DNA from 2 places in the Citrobacter freundii ATCC 8090 genome. Region 1 is predicted to be linked to the other one. Evidence: predicted binding sites of a transcription regulator. Region 1 holds the regulator's gene; the other holds the start of a gene.
What was found. The regulator PurR, encoded in region 1, represses purine synthesis genes. The targets are predictions, from matches to a motif close to CANGCAAACGTTTGCNTG.

Region 1 (4,855 bases):
TGCAACGGTGGAACGACCGCGAACGTCGCCGCGCCCCAGACCACCATACTGATCGCCGCACCCAGCTCATTACGCGCAAGGAAAGGAATGGCCAGCATAATAACCATCAGCAGCAGTAAAAAGCCTTTCAACGTACCGTTGACTGAACGGTCAGCAAACTTGCCACCAAAGTAGTTACCGATCGAGAAACCAATGCCTATCAACACCAGCATCCCGGTAACAAATGCCGGAGTGGCATGAGTGATAGTATGCAGAACTGGCGAGATGTAGGTATAAAGCGTGAACATCGCCCCAGCACCCAGTACAGTAGTCAGTAACGCCGACAACACCTGTGGGCGCATAAGTACCGCCAGTTCGCTGCGAACATCCGGGCGCTCTCCGGCTCCACCCTTGGGTAAGGAGAAGAACAGGCTGACCATAGCAATGACGCCCAGACCCGCAGTGGCCATAAATGACATGCGCCAACCGATGGTTTCACCAAGCCATGTCGCCGCCGGAACGCCACCAATATTGGCGATGGTTAACCCCATAAACATCGTTGCTACGGCGCTGGCCTGCTTATGTTTGGGTACAACACTGGCAGCAACCACTGAACCGAGACCAAAAAAGGCCCCATGGTTAAGACTGGTCAAAATACGCGATAGCATTAGCGTGGTGTAATCCGGCGAGATAGCCGAAAGCACATTACCCAGCGTGAAAATCGCCATCAGGAATATCAAAGCATTACGTCGCGCGCGATGAGACAGCAGCAATGTCATCAGCGGTGCACCTACCATCACACCTACCGCATAGGCGCTGATCAGCATGCCGGCCGCCGGAATCGAGACATCCACACCTTTGGCTATGACGGGCAATAATCCCATTGGCGAAAATTCGGTGGTGCCTATGCCAAACGCTCCGATCGCCAGCGCCAGTAAAGGATAATTGAGTTTCATATTGCGACTCCGTAACGTCGAGCCGTGGCGCGACATAAAATAAGAGTCAAAAGCATGACATTGATCGCAAAATTAATAAAGTTAACAAAATTGCAAAAGACTTTTGCTTATTCGCAAACAATAGAAGAGATAGACGAGCGGAAAGAGTGAGGGAGAGCTAACTCCCTCGGGGAAATCAATGCAGCGCTGCGGTCAGGCCACCCGCGACGATCAAACCCAGAACAATAATGGTAGTCACTAACGAAAATTTCAGATCGGTGCTCATCAAGTTTTCTCCTTTTTATTCCCACACAAAAAGTGATATTGCGCATTTTTACACACTTGAAAGCAAAAATCTCTCACGATTTATATTGATAACTGCTTTTAACTCTTCCCCTTTTCGTTAAGATCAGACAAAATTCCACGCTTACTTGATTAGCGTACCGGCCATTGACCCCTTCCTGACGTTCCGTGTCGTTTTCCCGGCGTGCCGCAACCCTTACGTTGCGCTAAGGGTGTGTAAAGGCAAACGTTTACCTGGAGTATTCTCAGGAGCTTAGGATATGGTCTGGAGTGAGATGTAATGGCAACAATTAAAGATGTAGCGAAGCGAGCAAACGTTTCCACTACAACCGTATCACACGTAATTAACAAGACGCGCTTTGTCGCGGAAGAAACGCGTAATGCTGTCTGGGCAGCGATCAAAGAACTGCACTATTCTCCGAGCGCAGTTGCCCGCAGCCTGAAGGTGAATCACACCAAGTCTATTGGCTTGCTGGCGACCAGCAGCGAAGCGGCCTATTTCGCAGAAATTATCGAAGCCGTGGAGAAAAACTGTTTCCAGAAAGGCTATACGCTGATTCTGGGTAACGCATGGAACAGTCTCGAAAAGCAGCAGGCCTATCTGTCGATGATGGCGCAAAAGCGCGTTGATGGTCTGCTGGTGATGTGTTCTGAGTATCCGGAGTCGCTGCTTTCGATGCTCGAAGAGTATCGCCATATTCCGATGGTCGTCATGGACTGGGGCGAAGCTAAAGCCGACTTTACCGATACGGTCATTGATAACGCCTTCGAAGGCGGTTACATGGCGGGTCGGTATCTGGTAGAACGCGGTCATCGTGAAATTGGCGTGATCCCAGGTCCAATGGAACGTAACACCGGGGCCGGGCGTCTGGCGGGCTTTATGAAAGCGATGGAAGAAGCGCTGATTAAAGTGCCTGATAACTGGATTGTCCAGGGCGATTTCGAGCCTGAGTCCGGCTATCGCGCCATGCAGCAAATTCTGTCGCAGTCGCATCGTCCGACCGCTGTCTTCTGCGGTGGCGATATTATGGCGATGGGTGCGCTGTGCGCCGCTGACGAAATGGGTCTGCGCGTGCCACAGGATGTCTCACTCATCGGCTACGACAACGTGCGCAACGCCCGCTTCTTCACGCCGGCCTTAACGACTATTCACCAGCCGAAGGATTCACTAGGTGAAACGGCCTTCAACATGCTGTTAGACCGTATCGTGAATAAACGTGAAGAGTCACAGTCTATCGAGGTGCATCCACGTCTGGTTGAGCGTCGCTCCGTTGCCGACGGTCCGTTCCGCGATTACCGCCGTTAAGCCTGTTGTGCGGGAGTCTCATCTGGCTCCCGCAGCCATTCCTTGTTCAACGTTTCACTATCCCCTAAATAGTCCAGCAGCCACCTCAATGCCGGTGACGTATCGTTCTGCTGCCATGTCAGACAGCATGCAGCATCAGGAAAGGGGTTCTCCAGTTGCAGCGCAACCCACTTGCCGCTATCGATCCACGGCTTGGCAAAATGCGTCGGTACCATGCCCACGCATAATCCCGCGGACAAACAGGTCGCAGAAGATTCCCAGTCGGGCACGACGACGCGTTTTTGGTTATCCAGCAGCCAGGTAATACGCTTTGGCAGCGTACGGGAGGTATCTTCGCGTACCAGTGACGGCCAGTTGCGCAACGTATCATCACTTAGCGGTCCGGGCATTGACGCCAGTGGATGATGGCTGGCTACCACGCAGCTCCAGCTCAGCATTCCCATATCGCGGAAGGTATAGCGTCCCCCTACCGGAATCGCCTGTGTGGCGCCGATGGCCAGCTCCACGCGTCCATCGGACAGCGCGTCCCATACGCCGTTAAACACTTCCTGAAAAACTAACAACTCCACATCATCAAAGTGACGGTAGAAATCCACGATCATCTGTCGGGTACGATCCGGGCGGACAATGTTATCGACTGCGATCGCCAGCTGCCCGCGCCAGCCGTTGGCAATTTGCTGGCATTGCTGGCGCGTGATCTGCATTTTTTTGATAACAGAGCGACCTTCTTTTAAAAACCATGCCCCGGCAGGCGTTAATTCCACATCCCGATGGCGTCGCTCAAAAAGTGGTACCGCCAGCCACTCTTCCAGTTGGCGCACAGTGTAGCTTACCGCCGAAGGTACACGGTGTAGCTCCTGTGCGGCTGAACTAAAGCTACCGTTACGCGCAACCGCATCAACCACTTCAAGTGAATATTCCGACCACATATTCTGCCTGCAAAAATTTTGAAATCAGTAAGCAAATATTAGCGTTTCACAGCGAGAATTACACTCACTACACTCAGCGGCATTGTTCTATTGCTAAAAAAAGAGAAATAATGATGCAACCTGGGAAAGGGTTTTTAGTCTGGCTAGCGGGCCTTAGCGTGCTCGGCTTTCTGGCAACAGATATGTATCTGCCCGCCTTCGCCGCAATTCAGTCCGATCTGCAAACGCCTGCATCTGCCGTCAGCGCTAGCCTGAGCTTGTTCTTAGCCGGTTTTGCCGTCGCACAACTGCTGTGGGGACCGCTCTCTGACCACTATGGTCGCAAGCCTATTTTGCTGCTGGGTTTATCTATTTTCGCACTGGGCAGTCTGGGCATGCTGTGGGTTGAAAACGCCACAGGCCTGCTGGTACTGCGATTTGTTCAGGCCGTTGGCGTCTGTGCAGCATCGGTTATCTGGCAAGCGCTGGTTACCGACTATTATCCTTCACAAAAAGTAAACCGCATCTTTGCCACCATTATGCCGCTGGTCGGGTTATCACCTGCCCTCGCCCCGTTATTAGGTAGTTGGATCCTGGTACATTTTTCCTGGCAGGCCATTTTTGCCACCCTATTCGCCATTACTCTGATTCTGATGCTTCCGGCGCTGCGTTTAAAGCCTACAGCTAAAGCACGCGATGACAGCCAGGATAAACTGACTTTCACCACCTTGCTGCGCTCGAAAACTTACCGTGGAAACGTGCTGATTTATGCCGCCTGTTCCGCGAGCTTTTTTGCATGGCTGACGGGTTCCCCGTTCATCCTTAGCGAAATGGGTTATAGCCCAGCGGTAATTGGTCTGAGCTATGTTCCGCAAACTATCGCCTTTTTAATCGGTGGTTACGGCTGTCGTGCTGCGCTGCAAAAATGGCAGGGTCGTCAGCTGCTGCCCTGGTTACTCATTCTGTATGCCTTCAGCGTTGTAGGCACCTGGGCGACCGGCTTTATTCATCATGTCGCATTGGCTGAAATCCTGATCCCATTCTGCGTTATGGCGATTGCGAACGGCGCAATCTACCCTATCGTTGTCGCGCAGGCATTACGCCCTTTCCCACAGGCCACTGGACGCGCTGCCGCATTGCAGAATACGCTGCAACTGGGTTTATGCTTCCTGGCAAGCCTTGTCGTTTCCTGGTTGATTGCTACCCCGCTGCTCACCACTACCAGCGTTATGCTGACCACGGTATTGCTGGCTGCTGTAGGTTACAAAATGCAATCGCAGAAAACTGACGCCCCGCAAACAGATGACCGCGCGCAAATTGCCCATGGAGAGTCTCACTAATAATTGTCGCGGGCAATTAATTAGCCCGCTAAGAATTATCGGTTGAATCGTCAAAAGTTCAGGCCTATACTGATTTCCGGATGT
Region 2 (4,855 bases), 2.4 Mb from region 1:
ACATACTTTATGAGGTCCGCTTGCTCTCGCGAGGTCGCTTCTCTTTGTATATGCCATTGTAGCACGTGTGTAGCCCTACTCGTAAGGGCCATGATGACTTGACGTCATCCCCACCTTCCTCCAGTTTATCACTGGCAGTCTCCTTTGAGTTCCCGACCGAATCGCTGGCAACAAAGGATAAGGGTTGCGCTCGTTGCGGGACTTAACCCAACATTTCACAACACGAGCTGACGACAGCCATGCAGCACCTGTCTCAGAGTTCCCGAAGGCACCAAAGCATCTCTGCTAAGTTCTCTGGATGTCAAGAGTAGGTAAGGTTCTTCGCGTTGCATCGAATTAAACCACATGCTCCACCGCTTGTGCGGGCCCCCGTCAATTCATTTGAGTTTTAACCTTGCGGCCGTACTCCCCAGGCGGTCGACTTAACGCGTTAGCTCCGGAAGCCACGCCTCAAGGGCACAACCTCCAAGTCGACATCGTTTACGGCGTGGACTACCAGGGTATCTAATCCTGTTTGCTCCCCACGCTTTCGCACCTGAGCGTCAGTCTTTGTCCAGGGGGCCGCCTTCGCCACCGGTATTCCTCCAGATCTCTACGCATTTCACCGCTACACCTGGAATTCTACCCCCCTCTACAAGACTCTAGCCTGCCAGTTTCGGATGCAGTTCCCAGGTTGAGCCCGGGGATTTCACATCCGACTTGACAGACCGCCTGCGTGCGCTTTACGCCCAGTAATTCCGATTAACGCTTGCACCCTCCGTATTACCGCGGCTGCTGGCACGGAGTTAGCCGGTGCTTCTTCTGCGAGTAACGTCAATCGCTGCGGTTATTAACCACAACGCCTTCCTCCTCGCTGAAAGTACTTTACAACCCGAAGGCCTTCTTCATACACGCGGCATGGCTGCATCAGGCTTGCGCCCATTGTGCAATATTCCCCACTGCTGCCTCCCGTAGGAGTCTGGACCGTGTCTCAGTTCCAGTGTGGCTGGTCATCCTCTCAGACCAGCTAGGGATCGTCGCCTAGGTGAGCCGTTACCCCACCTACTAGCTAATCCCATCTGGGCACATCCGATGGCAAGAGGCCCGAAGGTCCCCCTCTTTGGTCTTGCGACGTTATGCGGTATTAGCTACCGTTTCCAGTAGTTATCCCCCTCCATCGGGCAGTTTCCCAGACATTACTCACCCGTCCGCCACTCGTCACCCAAGGAGCAAGCTCCTCTGTGCTACCGTTCGACTTGCATGTGTTAGGCCTGCCGCCAGCGTTCAATCTGAGCCATGATCAAACTCTTCAATTTAAGTTTGATGCTCGTGAATTAAACTTCGTAATGAATTACGTATGTTCACTCAGAGACTTGGTATTCATTTTTCGTCTTGCGACGTTAAGAATCCGTATCTTCGAGTGCCCACACAGATTGTCTGATAAATTGTTAAAGAGCAGTTGCGACGCGCTTTAGCGCTCTGTCGCGAGGTGGCGTATATTACGCTTTCCTCTTTCAGAGTCAACCCTCATTTTCAGGTTTTTCTCTTCAACCGAACCGGCTGTTTGTGTGAAGTGATTCACATCCGCCGTGTCGATGGAGGCGCATTATAGGGAGTTTCCTGTGGCCCGCAACCCTTAAATGACAGAAAAATGACTGACTGCTGCATTCCACAGCAAAACCCCGCCTTATACCCATTTACGCACAGAGTTATCCACAAACCACACGATCGTTTCTACGATCCTCTCGTTATATCAGCCTCTTTCAACTGAAAAAGAAGAGGTCAAAATCGAAAATTAAAAATTCGCGAGCGTTGCGCAAACGTTTTCGTTACAATGCCCCCGCACAACAAGGATGCCCCGTAAGGGGCGTTAGCTGAGTTTTTAGCCAAGAATTCACCTAACGCTCTCTGTAATAGTCAAATCCAGGGGATTTACCATGCAACAACGTCGTCCAGTCCACCGCGCTCTGCTCAGTGTTTCTGACAAGGCCGGTATCATCGAATTCGCTCAGGCACTTTCCGCACGTGGTGTGGAGCTGCTGTCTACAGGTGGCACTGCGCGCCTGTTAGCGGAGAAAGGTCTGCCAGTGACCGAAGTTTCCGATTACACCGGCTTCCCGGAAATGATGGATGGACGCGTGAAGACCCTGCATCCGAAGGTCCACGGTGGCATTCTTGGTCGTCGCGGTCAGGATGACGGAATAATGGAACAACATGGTATCGCGCCTATCGATATGGTGGTTGTTAACCTGTATCCATTCGCCCAGACCGTCGCCCGCGAAGGCTGTTCTCTGGAAGATGCGGTAGAGAACATTGATATTGGCGGCCCGACCATGGTGCGCTCCGCTGCCAAGAACCATAAAGATGTAGCTATCGTTGTGAAGAGCAGCGACTACGACGCCATTATTAAAGAGATGGATGCCAACGACGGTTCTCTGACCCTCGACACCCGTTTCGATCTCGCGATTAAAGCCTTCGAACACACCGCCGCTTACGACAGCATGATCGCCAACTACTTCGGCAGCATGGTTCCGGCCTACCACGGTGAAAGCAAAGAAGCCGCCGGTCGCTTCCCACGTACGCTGAACCTGAACTTCATTAAGAAGCAGGATATGCGCTACGGCGAGAACAGCCACCAGCAGGCTGCCTTCTATATAGAAGAGAATGTTAAAGAAGCCTCTGTTGCCACCGCGCAGCAGGTACAGGGCAAAGCACTTTCCTACAACAACATCGCCGATACCGATGCGGCGCTGGAGTGCGTGAAAGAATTCAACGAGCCAGCCTGTGTGATCGTTAAGCACGCTAACCCGTGTGGCGTAGCAGTAAGTACCTCTATTCTTGACGCTTACGACCGCGCCTATAAAACCGACCCGACCTCCGCGTTCGGCGGCATCATCGCCTTTAACCGCGAGCTGGATGCTGAAACCGCGCAGGCGATCATCTCCCGCCAGTTCGTGGAAGTGATCATCGCCCCATCCGCCACCGAAGAAGCACTGAAAATTACCGCTGCCAAGCAGAACGTTCGCGTGCTGGTCTGCGGCCAATGGACGCAGCGCGTTCCGGGCCTGGACTTCAAGCGCGTGAACGGCGGCCTACTGGTTCAGGACCGTGACCTCGGTATGGTGAGCGAAGTTGAACTGCGCGTAGTGACCAAACGCCAGCCGACCGAGCAGGAACTGCGCGATGCGCTGTTCTGCTGGAAAGTGGCGAAGTTCGTGAAATCCAATGCCATTGTTTATGCCAAAGAGAACATGACTATTGGCATAGGCGCAGGCCAGATGAGCCGCGTGTACTCCGCGAAAATCGCCGGGATCAAAGCGGCCGACGAAGGCCTGGAAGTGAAAGGTTCTGCAATGGCTTCTGACGCTTTCTTCCCGTTCCGCGACGGGATTGATGCCGCTGCTGCCGCCGGTGTGACCTGCGTGATCCAGCCGGGTGGTTCTATTCGCGATGACGAAGTGATTGCCGCCGCCAATGAACACGGCATTGCGATGGTATTTACCGATATGCGCCACTTCCGCCATTAATCCACGGAGCAGACGATGAAAGTATTAGTGATTGGCAACGGCGGGCGCGAGCACGCCCTGGCGTGGAAAGCGGCGCAGTCGCCAAAAGTCGAAACAGTATTTGTCGCCCCGGGCAATGCGGGCACCGCGCTGGAACCCACGCTGCAAAACGTGGCCATCGGCGTAACCGATATCCCGGCGCTGCTGGACTTTGCCCAGAACGAGAAGATCGATCTGACCATCGTTGGCCCGGAAGCGCCGCTGGTGATTGGCGTGGTTGATGCCTTCCGCGCCGCCGGTCTGAAAATCTTCGGCCCAACCGAAGGTGCCGCGCAGCTGGAAGGCTCCAAAGCCTTCACCAAAGATTTCCTCGCCCGTCACCAGATCCCAACGGCGGAGTACCAGAACTTCACCGAAATCGAACCTGCGCTGGCTTACCTGCGCGAGAAAGGCGCGCCGATCGTTATCAAAGCCGATGGCCTGGCTGCCGGGAAAGGCGTTATCGTGGCGATGACGCTGGAGGAAGCCGAAGCCGCGGTTCATGACATGCTGGCCGGCAACGCGTTTGGCGACGCGGGCCACCGCATCGTGATTGAAGAGTTCCTCGACGGTGAAGAAGCGAGCTTTATTGTCATGGTCGACGGTGAGCACGTGCTGCCGATGGCCACCAGCCAGGACCACAAGCGCGTGGGCAATGGCGACACCGGCCCGAACACCGGCGGGATGGGTGCCTACTCCCCTGCTCCGGTAGTAACTGACGAAGTCCACCAGCGCACCATGGAACGTATCATATGGCCAACCGTAAAAGGCATGGCGGCGGAAGGTAACACCTACACCGGCTTCCTGTACGCGGGCCTGATGATCGACAAGCAGGGCAACCCGAAGGTTATCGAGTTCAACTGCCGCTTCGGCGATCCGGAAACCCAGCCGATCATGCTGCGCATGAAGTCCGATCTGGTGGAGCTGTGCCTCGCCGCCTGTGACGGCAAGCTGGATGAGAAAACCTCCGAGTGGGACGAACGCGCCTCGCTGGGCGTGGTCATTGCCGCAGGCGGTTATCCGGGTAATTACAATACCGGCGATGAGATCCACGGTCTGCCGCTGGAAGACGTCGCTGACGGTAAAGTGTTCCACGCGGGTACCAAACTGTCTGCTGACGATCGCGTGCTGACCAACGGCGGTCGCGTGCTGTGCGCCACCGCGCTGGGCAACACCGTGGCGGAAGCGCAGAAACGCGCCTACGCCCTGATGACCGACATCCGCTGGGACGGCAGCTTCAGCCGTAACGACATCGGCTGGCGCGCCATCGAACGTGAGCAACGCTAACGCGAAATTTTCGCCAGCAGCGTTTTACGCGTAATGCCTAACTG

Region 2: the regulator PurR is predicted to act here: its motif matches at 1,793-1,810, upstream of purH (bifunctional phosphoribosylaminoimidazolecarboxamide formyltransferase/IMP cyclohydrolase).

Annotation. Positions count from the first base shown of each region.
Region 1 covers NZ_CP049015.1:2,284,016-2,288,870, reverse strand. Annotated here, with positions in the region: gene G4551_RS10990 (MFS transporter) at 1-935, opposite strand, end outside; gene cydH (cytochrome bd-I accessory subunit CydH) at 1,111-1,200, opposite strand; gene purR (HTH-type transcriptional repressor PurR) at 1,498-2,523, shown strand; gene punR (DNA-binding transcriptional activator PunR) at 2,520-3,452, opposite strand; gene punC (purine nucleoside transporter PunC) at 3,566-4,771, shown strand.
Region 2 covers NZ_CP049015.1:4,658,313-4,663,167, forward strand. Annotated here, with positions in the region: rRNA gene G4551_RS22325 (16S ribosomal RNA) at 1-1,295, opposite strand, end outside; gene purH (bifunctional phosphoribosylaminoimidazolecarboxamide formyltransferase/IMP cyclohydrolase) at 1,917-3,506, shown strand; gene purD (phosphoribosylamine--glycine ligase) at 3,522-4,811, shown strand; gene zraR (sigma-54-dependent response regulator transcription factor ZraR) at 4,808-4,855, opposite strand, start outside.